4 regions of the Acidovorax sp. DMC1 genome follow, and region 3 is predicted to be linked to each of the others. Evidence: predicted binding sites of a transcription regulator. Region 3 holds the regulator's gene; each other region holds the start of a gene.
What was found. Region 3 encodes sigma-54, which starts transcription at its own class of promoters, with help from an activator protein. Its sites were predicted from a motif close to TGGCANGNAANCTGCTTT; they were not measured.

Region 1: a site for sigma-54 is predicted at 1,920-1,937, ahead of ACT531_RS02665 (ammonium transporter). Genes of this name have one in related genera too.
Region 2: a site for sigma-54 is predicted at 2,133-2,150, ahead of nirB (nitrite reductase large subunit NirB). Genes of this name have one in related genera too.
Region 4: a site for sigma-54 is predicted at 1,263-1,280, ahead of ACT531_RS13425 (ammonium transporter). Genes of this name have one in related genera too.

The regions. Positions count from the first base shown of each region.
Region 1 is NZ_JBQUYO010000001.1:568,125-571,354, reverse strand. It holds gene ACT531_RS02675 (ABC transporter substrate-binding protein) at 1-597, opposite strand, end outside; gene ACT531_RS02670 (sulfite exporter TauE/SafE family protein) at 860-1,618, opposite strand; gene ACT531_RS02665 (ammonium transporter) at 1,970-3,230, shown strand, end outside.
Region 2 is NZ_JBQUYO010000013.1:20,038-23,267, reverse strand. It holds gene nirB (nitrite reductase large subunit NirB) at 1-1,959, opposite strand, end outside; gene ACT531_RS20845 (bifunctional protein-serine/threonine kinase/phosphatase) at 2,293-3,230, shown strand, end outside.
Region 3 is NZ_JBQUYO010000008.1:20,636-23,865, reverse strand. It holds gene ACT531_RS16305 (THUMP domain-containing class I SAM-dependent RNA methyltransferase) at 1-483, opposite strand, end outside; gene ACT531_RS16300 (acyl-CoA thioesterase) at 480-959, opposite strand; gene ACT531_RS16295 (RNA polymerase factor sigma-54) at 1,040-2,638, opposite strand; gene lptB (LPS export ABC transporter ATP-binding protein) at 2,638-3,230, opposite strand, start outside.
Region 4 is NZ_JBQUYO010000005.1:296,355-299,584, forward strand. It holds gene ACT531_RS13420 (PA0069 family radical SAM protein) at 1-1,146, opposite strand, end outside; gene ACT531_RS13425 (ammonium transporter) at 1,351-2,553, shown strand; gene ACT531_RS13430 (phospholipase D family protein) at 2,713-3,230, shown strand, end outside.

The sequences.
Region 1 (3,230 bases), on a different contig from region 3:
GCCGGCCTTGGCGTTCTTGGCAGCGGCTTCCTTGGCCACGAACTTGTCGCTGACCCAGGCGTCCACGCGCTTGGAGATCAGGGCGCGCTGGGCGTCGGTGTCTTGCGGGAAGTTCTTCACTTCCTTCACGCCGCTGACCTTCTTGACCTGCTCCAGGTAGCTGGTGCCGGTCTGCACGGCCACGACCTTGCCGGTCAGGTCCTTGGCGTTGCGGATCTTGTCGTCCATGGCCACGATGATGCCGCCCGAGCAGTAGTGGGGGTTGGCAAAAGTCACGGCCTTGGAGCGCTCGTCGGTCACGCCGTGCGAGGCGATCACGGCGTCCCAGCGGTTCTGGCCCAGGCCGGTCAGCAGGGCGTCAAAGCCCAGGGTCTTCCATTCGAGCTTGAGGCCCATCTTCTTGACCACCAGCTCCGCCACTTCCACCTCAAAACCCGTCAGCTTGGTGCCTTCGAAGTAATTGAAGGGGGCGAACTGGCCCTCGGTGGCCACGATGATCTTGCCGTCTTTCTTGATTTCGTCCAGCGTGCGGGCCTGGACGGCGAGGGCAGCGCACAGCGCCACGGCGGTGACAACGGCAGACTTGAAAAATTGCATGACAGGTTCCTGTGGGGGGTGGTTCAGGTACAAAAAATCCGGCCTGCGGGTAGGCAGGCCGGAGCGGGTGGATGCGGACATCGCCATTGGCGATGGGCCTCGTCATCAAACGGAAACGTACGGAAATTATAGGACGCGCGTTCACATTCGGGCCATGCAGGGCAACCCCGATGACCTCGGGGCGCCCTGGTGGTAGGCCGTGCAGCGCGTTGCAAGTTGGGTGCCACCCTGGCAACCGACACCTGGTGAGTGAAAAGCAGGCCTACCGCAGGAAAGCGTCGTAACCCGTCTTCAGTATCAGCGTGCTCACCACCACGATGAAGATGCCCCGCACAAAGCCGGTGCCATGCTTGAGCGCCATGTGTGTGCCCAGCAGGCTGCCCAGCACGTTGGCCACGGCCAGCGTCACCGCAAAGTGCCACCACACATGGCCCTTGGCGGCAAACAGCGCAATGGCGGCAATGTTGGTGGCGCAGTTGAGCAGCTTGGCCGAGGCCGATGCATTGAGAAAGTCGTAGCCCAGCAGCCGCACAAACAAGAAGACGAAGAAGCTGCCGGTGCCCGGGCCAAAGAACCCGTCGTAAAAGCCGATGAGCACGCCAATCAGGCAGGCGGCGATCACCTCGGCCCGGCCCGCAAACCGGGGGGTATGGTGCCGGCCCAGCTCCTTTTTGGCCAGGGTGTAGAGCAGCACGCCCAGCAGCACCAGGGGCAGCAGCTTGCGCAGGAAGTCGGCCGACACCACGGTGACGGCCCAGGCGCCGACGAACGAGCCGGCAAAACCGGCGGCTGCGGCCGGCAGCATGGCCGACCAGCGGATCTGCACCTTGCGGCTGTATTGCCAGGTGGCCATGGCGGTGCCCCAGACCGAGGCCGCCTTGTTGGTGCCCAGCAGCGTGGCCGGGGGCGCGCCCGGAAAAGCCGCAAACAGCGCGGGCACCATCACCAATCCACCGCCTCCCACGATCGCATCCACAAAGCCCGCGAGCAGCGAGGCCAGGGTCATCAAAATCCATTCCATCGCAGGATTGTCGCACCGGGCCTGCTATCGATTCAGGACCGCCCAGAATCGAGCGGACAAGAAAAAGGCGCTGGGATCGCCAGCGCCTGAAAGGGTGTACACCTCGTTGGGTGTTTGGACTGTATCGTTGGTAGAAAGGTTGTCTCCTCGGGCCCCTCGCTTGGCACACCGAAGCGCGCTTTCGAGTGCCGTGACTGTAACGGCTGCACCCTGCTGGTGCATTGGGGGTTTCCCGCCCCCCGTTGTTGGGCGCCGGATGGCTTGCGGGGGCGTTCTGTGCCCCGATTCGGTGGCAACCGGCTGGCATGGCTCGTGCAACGCGCTTGTAACAAATTGCGAAAGGGAGCGTGCATGCGTGCAGTCAACCACCGGGTGTTTGCGGTCGTGTCGTTGTGTCTGGGGCTGTGCACCTGCGCGCTGGCCCAGAGCGTGCCAGAGGCTCCCGCCATAGCGGCGCCCCTCACACGCCCCGCCCTGGTGGCCCAGGACACGGTGAATGCGGCCCACACCGGCTGGATGATGACCTCCACTGCTCTGGTGCTGCTGATGACGCTGCCCGGCATTGCGTTGTTCTACGCAGGCATGGTGCGAAGAAAGAACGTGCTCAACACCATGGCCTGCGTGGTGGCCATTGCGGGGCTGGTCAGTCTGCTGTGGTTTGCGGCGGGGTATTCGCTGGCGTTCACACCCGGCAGTGCCTGGCTAGGGGGCTGGGACCGCGCCGGCTTTGCCGGGCTCGACTTTCAGCTGGAGGCGGGCAAGCTGGCCGTGAGCCACATTGCGCCGCTGATTCCCGAGTCGGTGTACGCCATGTTCCAGCTCACCTTCGCCATCATCACGGCCGCTCTGCTGGTGGGCGCGTTTGTGGAGCGCATGCGGTTCTCGGCCATGCTGGTCTTCATTGGGCTGTGGACACTGGTGGTGTACGCGCCCGTAGCGCACTGGGTGTGGGAGCCCGGGGGCTGGCTGGCGCAGATGGGCGCGCTGGACTTTGCGGGCGGCTCGGTGGTGCACGTGAATGCGGGCGTGGCGGGGCTGGTGTGTGCGTGGTTTCTGGGCCGCCGCGCGGGGTATGGGCGCGAGCCGTTTGAACCCTACAACCTGGGGCTCACCATGGCGGGCGCGGGCATGCTGTGGGTGGGCTGGTTTGGCTTCAACGCAGGCTCAGCGGTGGCGGCCGATGGGCGCGCCGGGCTGGCCATGGCCGTGACGCACCTGGCCGCTGCAGCCGGGGCGCTGTCGTGGATGCTGGGCGAGTGGGTGGTGCGCGGGCGCCCGTCGCTGCTGGGGCTGTGCTCCGGCCTGGTGGCGGGGCTGGTGGCCATCACGCCCGCCGCCGGTTTTGTCACGCTGCGCTCGGCCGTCGTGATTGGTCTGGTGGCCGGGCTGGCCTGCTACTGGGGCGCCACGGGGCTCAAGCGGCTGCTGCGGGTGGATGACTCGCTCGACGTATTTGGCGTGCATGGCGTTGGCGGCATCGTGGGGTCGCTGCTGACAGGCGTGCTGGCCAGCAAGACCGTGGGAGGCGCTACGGGCAGCCTGCTGACCCAGGCCATCGGCGTGGGCGCCGTGGCGGCCTACAGCCTGGTGGTGACGGCGGCCCTGTTGTGGG
Region 2 (3,230 bases), on a different contig from region 3:
GCGGCACCACTCGCTGCCCACGCAGGTCTTCACGGTGCGCAGCGCCTTGGCATAGGCGTGGCCGCTGGGCATGCCGATGTCCTTCCACACGTTGACCAGGTCTTCCTTCTTCACGCCCAGCAGGTCAATGCGCTGGCCGCCCGTGACCTTGACGGTGGGGATGTGGTACTTGTCCACTGCGTCGGCAATGCGGCGCAGCTCGTCGGCGGTGGTCTCGCCGCCCCACATGCGGGGGATGACGCTGTAGGTGCCATCCTTTTGAATGTTGGCGTGGCTGCGCTCGTTGATGGCGCGGCTTTGCGGGTCGTCCTTGGCGTCCTTGGGCCAGGTGCTGATGAGGTAGTAGTTGACGGCGGGGCGGCAGCTGGCGCAGCCGTTGGGCGTCTTCCATTCCATGAACTTGAAAACGTCGCCAATGCTCAGCAGCTTGTTGGCACGGATCGCGTCGCGCACCGCCTGGTGTCCGTGGTCGGTGCAGCCGCACATGGCCTTGGTCTTGGGTGTGGCGCTGTAGTCGCCACCGGCGGTGAACATGATGATCTGCTCGACCAGGCCCGTGCACGATCCGCACGATGCACTGGCCTTGGTGTGCTTGCGCACTTCGTCGAGCGTGAACAGGCCCTTGTCCTTGATGGCCTTGCAGATGGCGCCCTTGGTCACGCCATTGCAGCCGCACACCTCGTCGCTGTCGGCCATGGCCGATGCCTTGCTTTGGCCCTGGTGGCCCACGTCGCCGATGTTGCTCTCGCCAAACATCAGCTTGTCGCGGATGTCGCTCACGCTGCGGCCGTCGCGCAGCAGCTTGAAGTACCAGCTGCCGTCCACGGTGTCGCCATACAGGCAGGCGCCCACCAGCTTGTCGTCTTTGATGACCAGCTTTTTGTACACGCCGCCAAAGGGGTCGCTCATCACGATCTCTTCGGTGTTCTCGCCACCCTGAAAGTCGCCTGCGCTGAACAGGTCGATGCCTGTCACCTTGAGCTTGGTGGAGGTGAGCGAGCCCTGGTAGCGGCCAATGCCGAACTCGGCCAGTTGGTTGGCCAGCACCTTGCCCTGCTCGAACAGGGGCGCAACCAGGCCATAGGCAATGCCCCGGTGCGCGGCGCATTCGCCCACGGCGTAGATGCGCGCGTCGGTGGTGGTTTGCAGCGTGTCGCTCACCACAATGCCGCGATTCACATGCAGGCGCATCTTTTCAGCCAGCGCGGTGTTGGGGCGGATGCCCACGGCCATCACCACCAGGTCGGCGGGCACTTCGGTGCCGTCCTTGAACTTGACGGCGCTCACGCGGCCTTCGGCGTTGCCCACCAGCTCCTGCGTCTGCGCGCCCATCAAGAAGCGCATGCCACGGTCTTCCAGCGACTTCTGCAGCATCTTGCCCGCCACGTCATCGAGCTGGCGCTCCATCAGCGAGGGCATCACATGCACCACGCTCACGGTCATGCCGCGCTTCATGAGGCCGTTGGCAGCCTCCAGGCCCAGCAGGCCGCCGCCGATGACGACGGCGTGCTTGTATGTGGCGGCTGCGTCGATCATGGCCTGTGTGTCGGCAATGTCGCGGTAGGCCAGCACGCCCTGGAGGTCTTTGCCGGGCACGGGCAGGATGAAGGGGTTGGAGCCCGTGGCCATGATGAGGCGGTCGTACTCGGCGGTGATCACATCACCGTCTTTGCTGGTGGCGGTGACCACGCGGCGTACGCGGTCCACATCGGTCACGGTGAAGCCGGTGTGCAGCGTGATGTGGTTGTCGGCGTACCACTGCCAGTCGTTGAGGATGATCTCGTCAATCGTCTGCTCGCCCGCCAGCACGGGCGACAGCAGAATACGGTTGTAGTTGGGGTGCGGCTCGGCCCCGAAGACCGTGATGTCATACAGATCGGGGGCAATCTTGAGCAGCTCTTCCAGCGTGCGCACACCGGCCATGCCGTTCCCCACCATCACCAGTTTGAGCTTTTTCATCGTGACTCCGTCGGTTCCATCGCCTGGGCGATGCCAAAAACAAAAAAGGCGTCCACACAATGCAGCTCCGACCTTCCATCGAAACCGCATGTGGGGACGCCTTCGTCCATACAACCCCTTGGTGCGCCGTTGCACCGCTGAATTGCGTGGCCCCGTGGGGCCGTTGCTTGGGTTAAGCAATGGCCGTGCCAGAGTTTGTGCACTGATCTGGGGTGACAGCACAGGGGCCTGCCCTGTGCAGCACGCGCTTGGGGGCGGTAGCCGTGGACCGGGCTGCGCGCAGCGGTGCATGCATGCACCAGCTTGGGCATGGAACCTGCATGGAGCTGGTGCATGAGTTTTGAACTGGACATCGGCCACACCTCGCAGGCCGGGCGCAATGAAGTCAATGAAGACTTTGCCGCCCTGTTGCAGGGGCAGGGGCGCGACCGCGAACGTGGCGCCATCGCTGCCATTGCCGATGGCGTGAGCACCGGAGGCAACGGGCGCGAAGCCGCCCAGACCACGGTGAACACGCTGGTGAACGACTACTTCGCCACGCCCGACACCTGGGACACCACCGTGGCGCTGGACCGCATCCTGAGCGCGCACAACGGCTGGCTCGCGTCGATGAACCGGCGCCGCCAGCCCGCCGTGGGCCTGACCACGCTCACCGCCATCGTGCTGCGCGGCCAGTCGTACACGCTGGCCCATGTGGGTGACACGCGCGCCTATCTGTTGCGGGGAGGCCGGCTGCAGCTGCTGACGACCGACCATGTGATGGCGCAGCGCGACTTTGCGCATCAGCTCACCCGCGCCATGGGCCTGGACGACCATGTGGTGGTGGACTACAGCCAGGGCGAACTGCACAGCGGCGACCTGCTGGTGCTGCTGTCCGACGGCGTGCACGGCAGCTTGCCCGAGCGTGAGCTGCGCCAGCTTCTGCGGGCGGACGCGAGCGCCCAGGCACTGAGCGACGAGATCACGCGCGCAGCCCTGCGCCGGGGCAGCACCGACAACGTGACCGCACTGGTGGTGCGGGTGCAAGGGGTGCTGGAGGCCACCTTGCAGGACGAGTCCCGCCGAGCCCTGCAGTTGCCGGTGTTGCCCTTGCTTAAAGTGGGTGACCCCGTGGATGGCCTGGTGGTGACCGCGCTGGTGGCCGACAGCGGCGTGCACCGCATCTACCAGGTGCGCGACCCGGCCACCCAGCGGCTGTATGCGCTCAAGACCCTGGTCCCCGCCCGCGCGCACGATGCGCACGAGCGCGCCACGCTGGCGCACGAAGCCTG
Region 3 (3,230 bases):
GCCGCTGGTGTCGATGTAGATCGTGGCTTCGTCGGTGGTCAGGTGCAGGTGGATGCGCACGTCGGGCCACTGGGTGTTCACATCGGGGCGCACGCCGCTCTTGTGGCGGAAGCGGTCGGCCACGGCGTCTTTCACCTTGAGGCCCGCGAAGTTCAGGCTCTGCAGCGGGCTGTGCTGGGCCGTCACTTCGACCTTGAAGGTCTGGCGCGTGGTGAACCAGATCTCCCAAGCCACATCGCTGGCCATGTTGTAGAGGTCGTTCTCAGACCGGTACGGGCGGTGGGCCAATTGCACCAGTACGCGCTGGGCCAGACGGCTGTGCAGGTTGAGCTGCATGGCCTGGCGCCACGAGGCGCGCAGCAGCACACCACCCCGGCCCACCAGCAGGTCTTGCCCCGTGAGACCGGTGATGCCATGCACCTCGTCGGCCAGAAAGCCCTCGACGCCCGCGGCGCAAGGGAGAAAAAGTTGGAGTTGGTTCATGTCGATGGGGAGGATACGCGCTCGGGCACTGCGGGGGAACCGGGCTCCCCCGCCCGGGCCAGCAGCTGGCGGATGGAGTCCGGGATGGGGGCGACCTTGCGGCTGGCCTTGCCGATGAAGACGATGCCGATCTTGCCGCGCGCCACCTCGCGGCCTGAGGCCTTTTCGGTCATGCAGAACACCAGGTCGAAACCGTAGCGGTTGAAGTCCGCAGGCGCCATCTCCACGCGCATGGTCTCGCCGTGGAAACCTTCGGACTTGTACTGCGCCACGATGTCGCCGACCACGATGGACAGGCCGCCCACATCGGCCTCGGGGTAGCCCAGCGACTGGAAGAAACGCACGCGTGCTTCGGACACCAGGGTGAGCAGCTGCGCGTTGTCCAGATGCCCGCCCTGGTTCACGTGGCTGATGTAGATCTGCAGCTCGGTGGCAAAGCCGAAGTACGGGGGAAGGTCAAAGACGATGCGGGCCATGGTGGGCTGCGGTAGGTAATACGGAAACAACAGAAAAGGTACGGCATCGCAGGCGCGCCGTGCGCCAGCTGCCGAGGCGGCTACAACGCCTTGCGCAAATTCGCCGGCGCGATCTTGAGCGCCTCGCGGTACTTGGCCACGGTGCGGCGCGCGCATTCGATGCCCTGCTCCTTGAGCATCTCGGCGATCTGGCTGTCGGACAGCGGCTTGGCCGGGCTCTCCGCCGACACGAACTGCTTGATCAGTGCGCGCACCGCCGTGCTCGATGCATTGCCGCCCGTTTCGGTACCCAGGCCCGAGCCAAAGAAATACTTCAGCTCGTAGGTGCCAATCGGCGTGGCCATGTACTTGGCAGTGGTGACGCGGCTGATGGTGGACTCGTGCAGGCCCAGTTCGTCGGCAATGTCGCGCAGCACCAGCGGGCGCATGGCCAGTTCACCGTGGGTGAAGAAGTTCTTTTGCCGCTCGACAATGGCGCGCGACACGCGCAGGATGGTGTCAAAGCGCTGCTGGATGTTCTTGATGAACCAGCGCGCCTCCTGCAGGCGCTGCTGCATGCCCTGGTGGCCTTCGCCGCCCTTGTGGCCGCGCAGGGCGCCTGCGTAGATGTCGTGCACGCGCAGGCGGGGCATCACGTCGGGGTTGAGCTGCACGATGAAGCTCTGCTGGCCGCTGCCATTGGCGCGACCGGCTTTGCGCACGATGACGTCGGGCACGATGATGTTGCGCTCCACGTCGGCAAACTTGCGGCCCGGGCGTGGTTCCAGGCGGGCGATGAGTGCCATGGCAGCGCGGGTACGCTCTTCTCCAGCCACGCCGCCTTCGCTGCACAGCTGCGTCAGGCGGCGGATGTCGCGGCGGGCCAGCATCTCCAGCGGCTGCTGGCAGATGCGCAGAGCGGTCTGCACGGTCTCGGGGTCGGCGTCGCTGTCTTCGTCGGCCGCCAACGCCGCGAGCTGCAGCGTCAGGCATTCGGACAGATTGCGCGCGCCCACGCCCACAGGTTCCAGGCTTTGCAGCAGGCGCTGGGCCACCGTGAAGCGGTGCACCAGCTCTTCGATCTGTTCCAGGTCGTCGGGCCCGACGAGGCTGATGGCGAGTTCTTCCAGCGGCTCTTCGAGGTAGCCGTCGTCGTTCAGCGATTCGATGAGGAAACGCAGCGCGGCCGTGTCCACTTCGGACAGGCGCAGCGACAGCGCCTGGCGGTGCAAAAAGGCCGTCAGCGATTCGTGCGAGCGGGCCAGCTCGGTGGCATCGGCCTCGTCGCCTTCCGCGTCGTTGCGGGTGCGTGCCGGGGCGTCGCCGCCCCACTCGGCATCGTTGGGCGCCATCTCGACGGTGCCGTCGCCGCTCCAGTCGGGCTCGTCCGAGCCCCCGCCGGAGATTTCAGCGTCGTTTTGGCTATCAGCGCTAGTACTGCTTGCGCTGGTAGCTCCTGAAAACATAGCATCATCGGCACTGTAGTCGTCGGCCTGTGCAGGCGTGTCGGCGGCTTCCAGGCCAAATTCCTCGCGCGGGGCTTCGTCGGCATTGCGTTCGAGGAACGGGTTTTCGTCGAGCATCTGCTCGACTTCCTGCGAGAGTTCGAGCGTGGACAACTGCAGCAGCCGGATGGACTGCTGGAGCTGGGGGGTCAATGCGAGATGCTGCGAGACGCGCAGCGACAGTCCAGGCTTCATCACATCCTGAAGTGTTCGCCGAGGTACACCCTTCGGACCTCCGCGTTGTCCACGATCTCGGACGGCGTGCCCTGCGCCAGCACGCGGCCGTCGCTGATGATGAAGGCGTGGTCGCAGATGCCCAGCGTCTCGCGCACGTTGTGATCGGTGATGAGCACCCCAATGCCGCGCGCCTTCAGGAAGCCGATGATGCGCTGGATTTCAATCACGGCGATGGGGTCGATGCCCGCAAAGGGCTCGTCCAGCAGGATGAAACGCGGCTGGGTGGCCAAGGCCCGCGCAATCTCCACACGGCGGCGCTCGCCGCCCGACAGCGCCAGAGCGGGTGAGGCCCTCAGGTGGTCCACGCGCAGCTCTTGCAGCAGGGCCGTCAGGCGCTCTTCGATGGCATCGCGCGACAGCGGCTGGCCGTCATCGGCGCGCTGCAGTTCCAGCACGGCGCGCACGTTTTCTTCGACGGTGAGCTTGCGGAAGATGGAGGCTTCTTGCGGCAGGTACGACAGCCCCAGGCGCGACCGGCGATGGATGGGCATGTGGGCCACGGACTGGCCGTCGATACGGATGTCACCCGCATCGCTGCGTACCAAGCCCA
Region 4 (3,230 bases), on a different contig from region 3:
CTGGCGCAGCAAATCGGCCCACAGCCCACAGCCCTTCATGCGGGTGGCGAAGTCGCTGTCATAGGTCTTACCGGCAGCGCGCTGCGCATCGGTGAGGTGGTGCAGGTCTTGCACCCGCGCCATGACGCGCGCCGCGCGCTGCGGGTAGTGCACCGTGAGCCATTCCCGAAACAGCGCATCCAGCTCCCAGGGCAGGCGCAGCACGGTGTAGAAGGCGGTGCGCGCACCGGCGTCGCGCGCGGCCTCCAGTACCTGCTCCATGTCTTCGGTAATGAAGGGAATCTGCGGCGCCACACTCACGCCCACCGGCACTCCCGCCTCGGCCAAGGCACGTATGGTGCGCAGCCGCCGGTGGGGCGCGGCAGCACGGGGCTCCATGCGGCGGGCCAGTGTGGCGTCTAGCGTGGTGATGGTGACGTACACCGCCGCCAGGCGCTGTGCGGCCAACGGTGCTAGCAGGTCCAGGTCGCGCTCCACTCCGCTGGATTTGGTGATCAGCGAAAACGGGTGGTGCGCCTCGCGCATCACTTCGATCACGCTGCGCGTGAGCTTCAGGTCGCGCTCTACAGGCTGGTAGCAGTCGGTGGCCGAGCCAATATTGAGCAGGCGCGGCACATAGCGTGGCTGTGCAAGCTCCTGGCGCAACACCTGCGCAATGTTGTGCTTGGCCACGATCTGCGTCTCAAAGTCGAGCCCGGGGGAAAAATTGAGGTAGCTGTGCGTGGGCCGCGCGTAGCAGTAGATGCAGCCATGCTCGCAGCCCCGATAGGGATTGACCGATAGCTCAAAGAAGATGTCGGGCGAGTCGTTGGCGCACAGGGCACTGCGCGCAGTCTCGAAATGCACGCGGGTGGCGGGCGAAGGACGGATGTCGCCCTCCCCTTCATCGCACGCAGCAAGCCCGCCCGGCGCCCCTGTGTCCCATTCATCTTCGCCCTCCTGGCATCCATGGCCCGGGGCCAAGCCCTCCGCATTGCCAGGTGCCCGAACAGGGCTCCACCCGTCATCTGCGGGCTCGCGCTGGTCTTTGGCAAACCGGTGCGCCATGGCCGTCGCCGCCCCTCGACCGCGAATGGCTTGCGGCGGAACGGGGATTTCCTGCGGCTCTTCGGGCAGGTCGTCTTCAGGAGTGGGTAGTAGGCCCATAGCGAGCAGGGATGGATTTGGCGTCAAAAAACTGTTCGTTTATACAGTATTTTGAACACCCATTTTTTCCTCACGCCATCAAGCCCCAAATGAGTGCAAAACCTTGCACCAACTCTTGGCGCGCTTCTTGCTTCAACTTGGTGCAAATCTGTGGCGTATCCCGAAAACGCACCAGAGTCGATCAATCACTATCGCGAGGACGTTATGGAAGCACTCAAACAGGGCACAGATGCCTTGTTCATCTTGCTCGGGGCGATCATGGTGTTGGCAATGCACGCCGGGTTTGCGTTTCTGGAGCTGGGCACGGTCCGCAAAAAGAACCAGGTGAATGCGCTGGTCAAGATCCTGGTGGACTTTTCGGTGTCCACGGTGGTCTATTTCGTGGTCGGCTACACCGTGGCCTACGGCACGCATTTTTTCGTCGGCGCAGAGTCGCTGGTGCAGCTCAGCGGGTATGCGCTGGTCAAGTTCTTCTTCCTGCTCACGTTCGCAGCCGCGATTCCGGCCATCGTGTCGGGCGGCATTGCAGAACGCGCCAAGTTCTGGCCGCAACTGATGGCAACGGCAGTCATCGTCGGTTTTGTGTACCCGTTTTTTGAGGGCATCGCCTGGAACCAGCATTTTGGTGTGCAGGGCTGGATCAAGGCCGTGACGGGGGAGGAGTTTCACGACTTTGCCGGCTCAGTGGTGGTGCACGCCATGGGCGGCTGGATTGCCCTGCCAGCGGTGATCCTGCTGGGCTCCCGCGCCAACCGCTACCGCAAGGACGGCGCGATCTCGGCCCACCCGCCATCGAACATTCCCTTCCTGGCGCTGGGCGCCTGGATCTTGGTGGTGGGCTGGTTCGGCTTCAATGTAATGAGCGCGCAGTCCGTGGACAAGCTCTCGGGACTGGTCGCCGTGAACTCGCTGATGGCGATGGTGGGCGGTACGCTCGCCGCCCTGGTGCTGGGCAAGAACGACCCCGGCTTTGTGCACAACGGCCCGCTCGCAGGTCTGGTGGCCGTGTGTGCGGGCTCGGACCTCATGCACCCGCTGGGTGCGCTGGTGGTGGGCGCAGTGGCCGGGGCCATCTTTGTGCTGATGTTCACCCTGACCCAGAACAAATGGAAGATCGACGACGTGCTGGGCGTGTGGCCGCTGCACGGCTTGTGCGGCACCTGGGGCGGGCTGGCTGCGGGCCTCTTTGGCAGCAAGGCATTGGGCGGTCTGGGCGGGGTGAGCCTGTCGGCCCAGCTCATCGGCACGGGCCTGGGCGTGGTGTGGGCCCTGATCGGCGGCGTGGTGGTATACGGCATCCTCAAGCAGACGGTGGGCATCCGGCTGACGCAGGAAGAAGAGTTCGACGGCGCCGACCTGAGCATCCACAAGATCAGCGCCACACCCGACCGCGAAGTGAGCTGGTAACCCAACACCTGGCGACGGCCTCGGACCGGCGAGGGACCCGGTGCAGGGCCAGATGCGGGCCCAAGCCTTCGCCTTGGCGCGCTGTCTGACAGCGGATGGACCGGCGCGCAGCTATACCTGAGCCCTGCGCCCCAGCGGCTCCACGGTCACAATCGCGCCATGCTGTCTTCGCCCCCCTTGTCCCTCACCCCGCCCCAGTCAACCCGCCCCGGCTGGCCGCGCTGGGTCGTGCTGCTGGTCGCCATGGCCCTCGCGGGCTGCGCGGGCCTGCCCAAGGAGGTGGACCGCCCGGTGTCGGTTGCTCTGGCTGCCCCCGGCGATACCCCGCTGGGGCAGCTCGTCGCAGCACGCAGGGCCGCCGAGGGGGCACGGCATGCCTCAGGGTTTGCACTGCTCAGCGGCCCACAGGCTGCCTACAGCAGCCGCCTGGCCCTGGTCGACTCCGCCCAGAAAACCCTGGACCTGCAGTACTACGCCATCCACGCAGACGCGAGCAGCGAGCGCCTGCTGCTCAGCGTGATGGCCGCAGCCCAGCGTGGTGTGCGGGTGCGCGTGTTGCTGGACGACTTTCACAGCACCGGGCGCGACGCGCAGGTGATGCGGCTGGCGTTCGTGCCCAACATCGAGATGCGCATGTTCAACCCCGTGACGGGTGCCCGGGGGTCGCCCATCGGCCG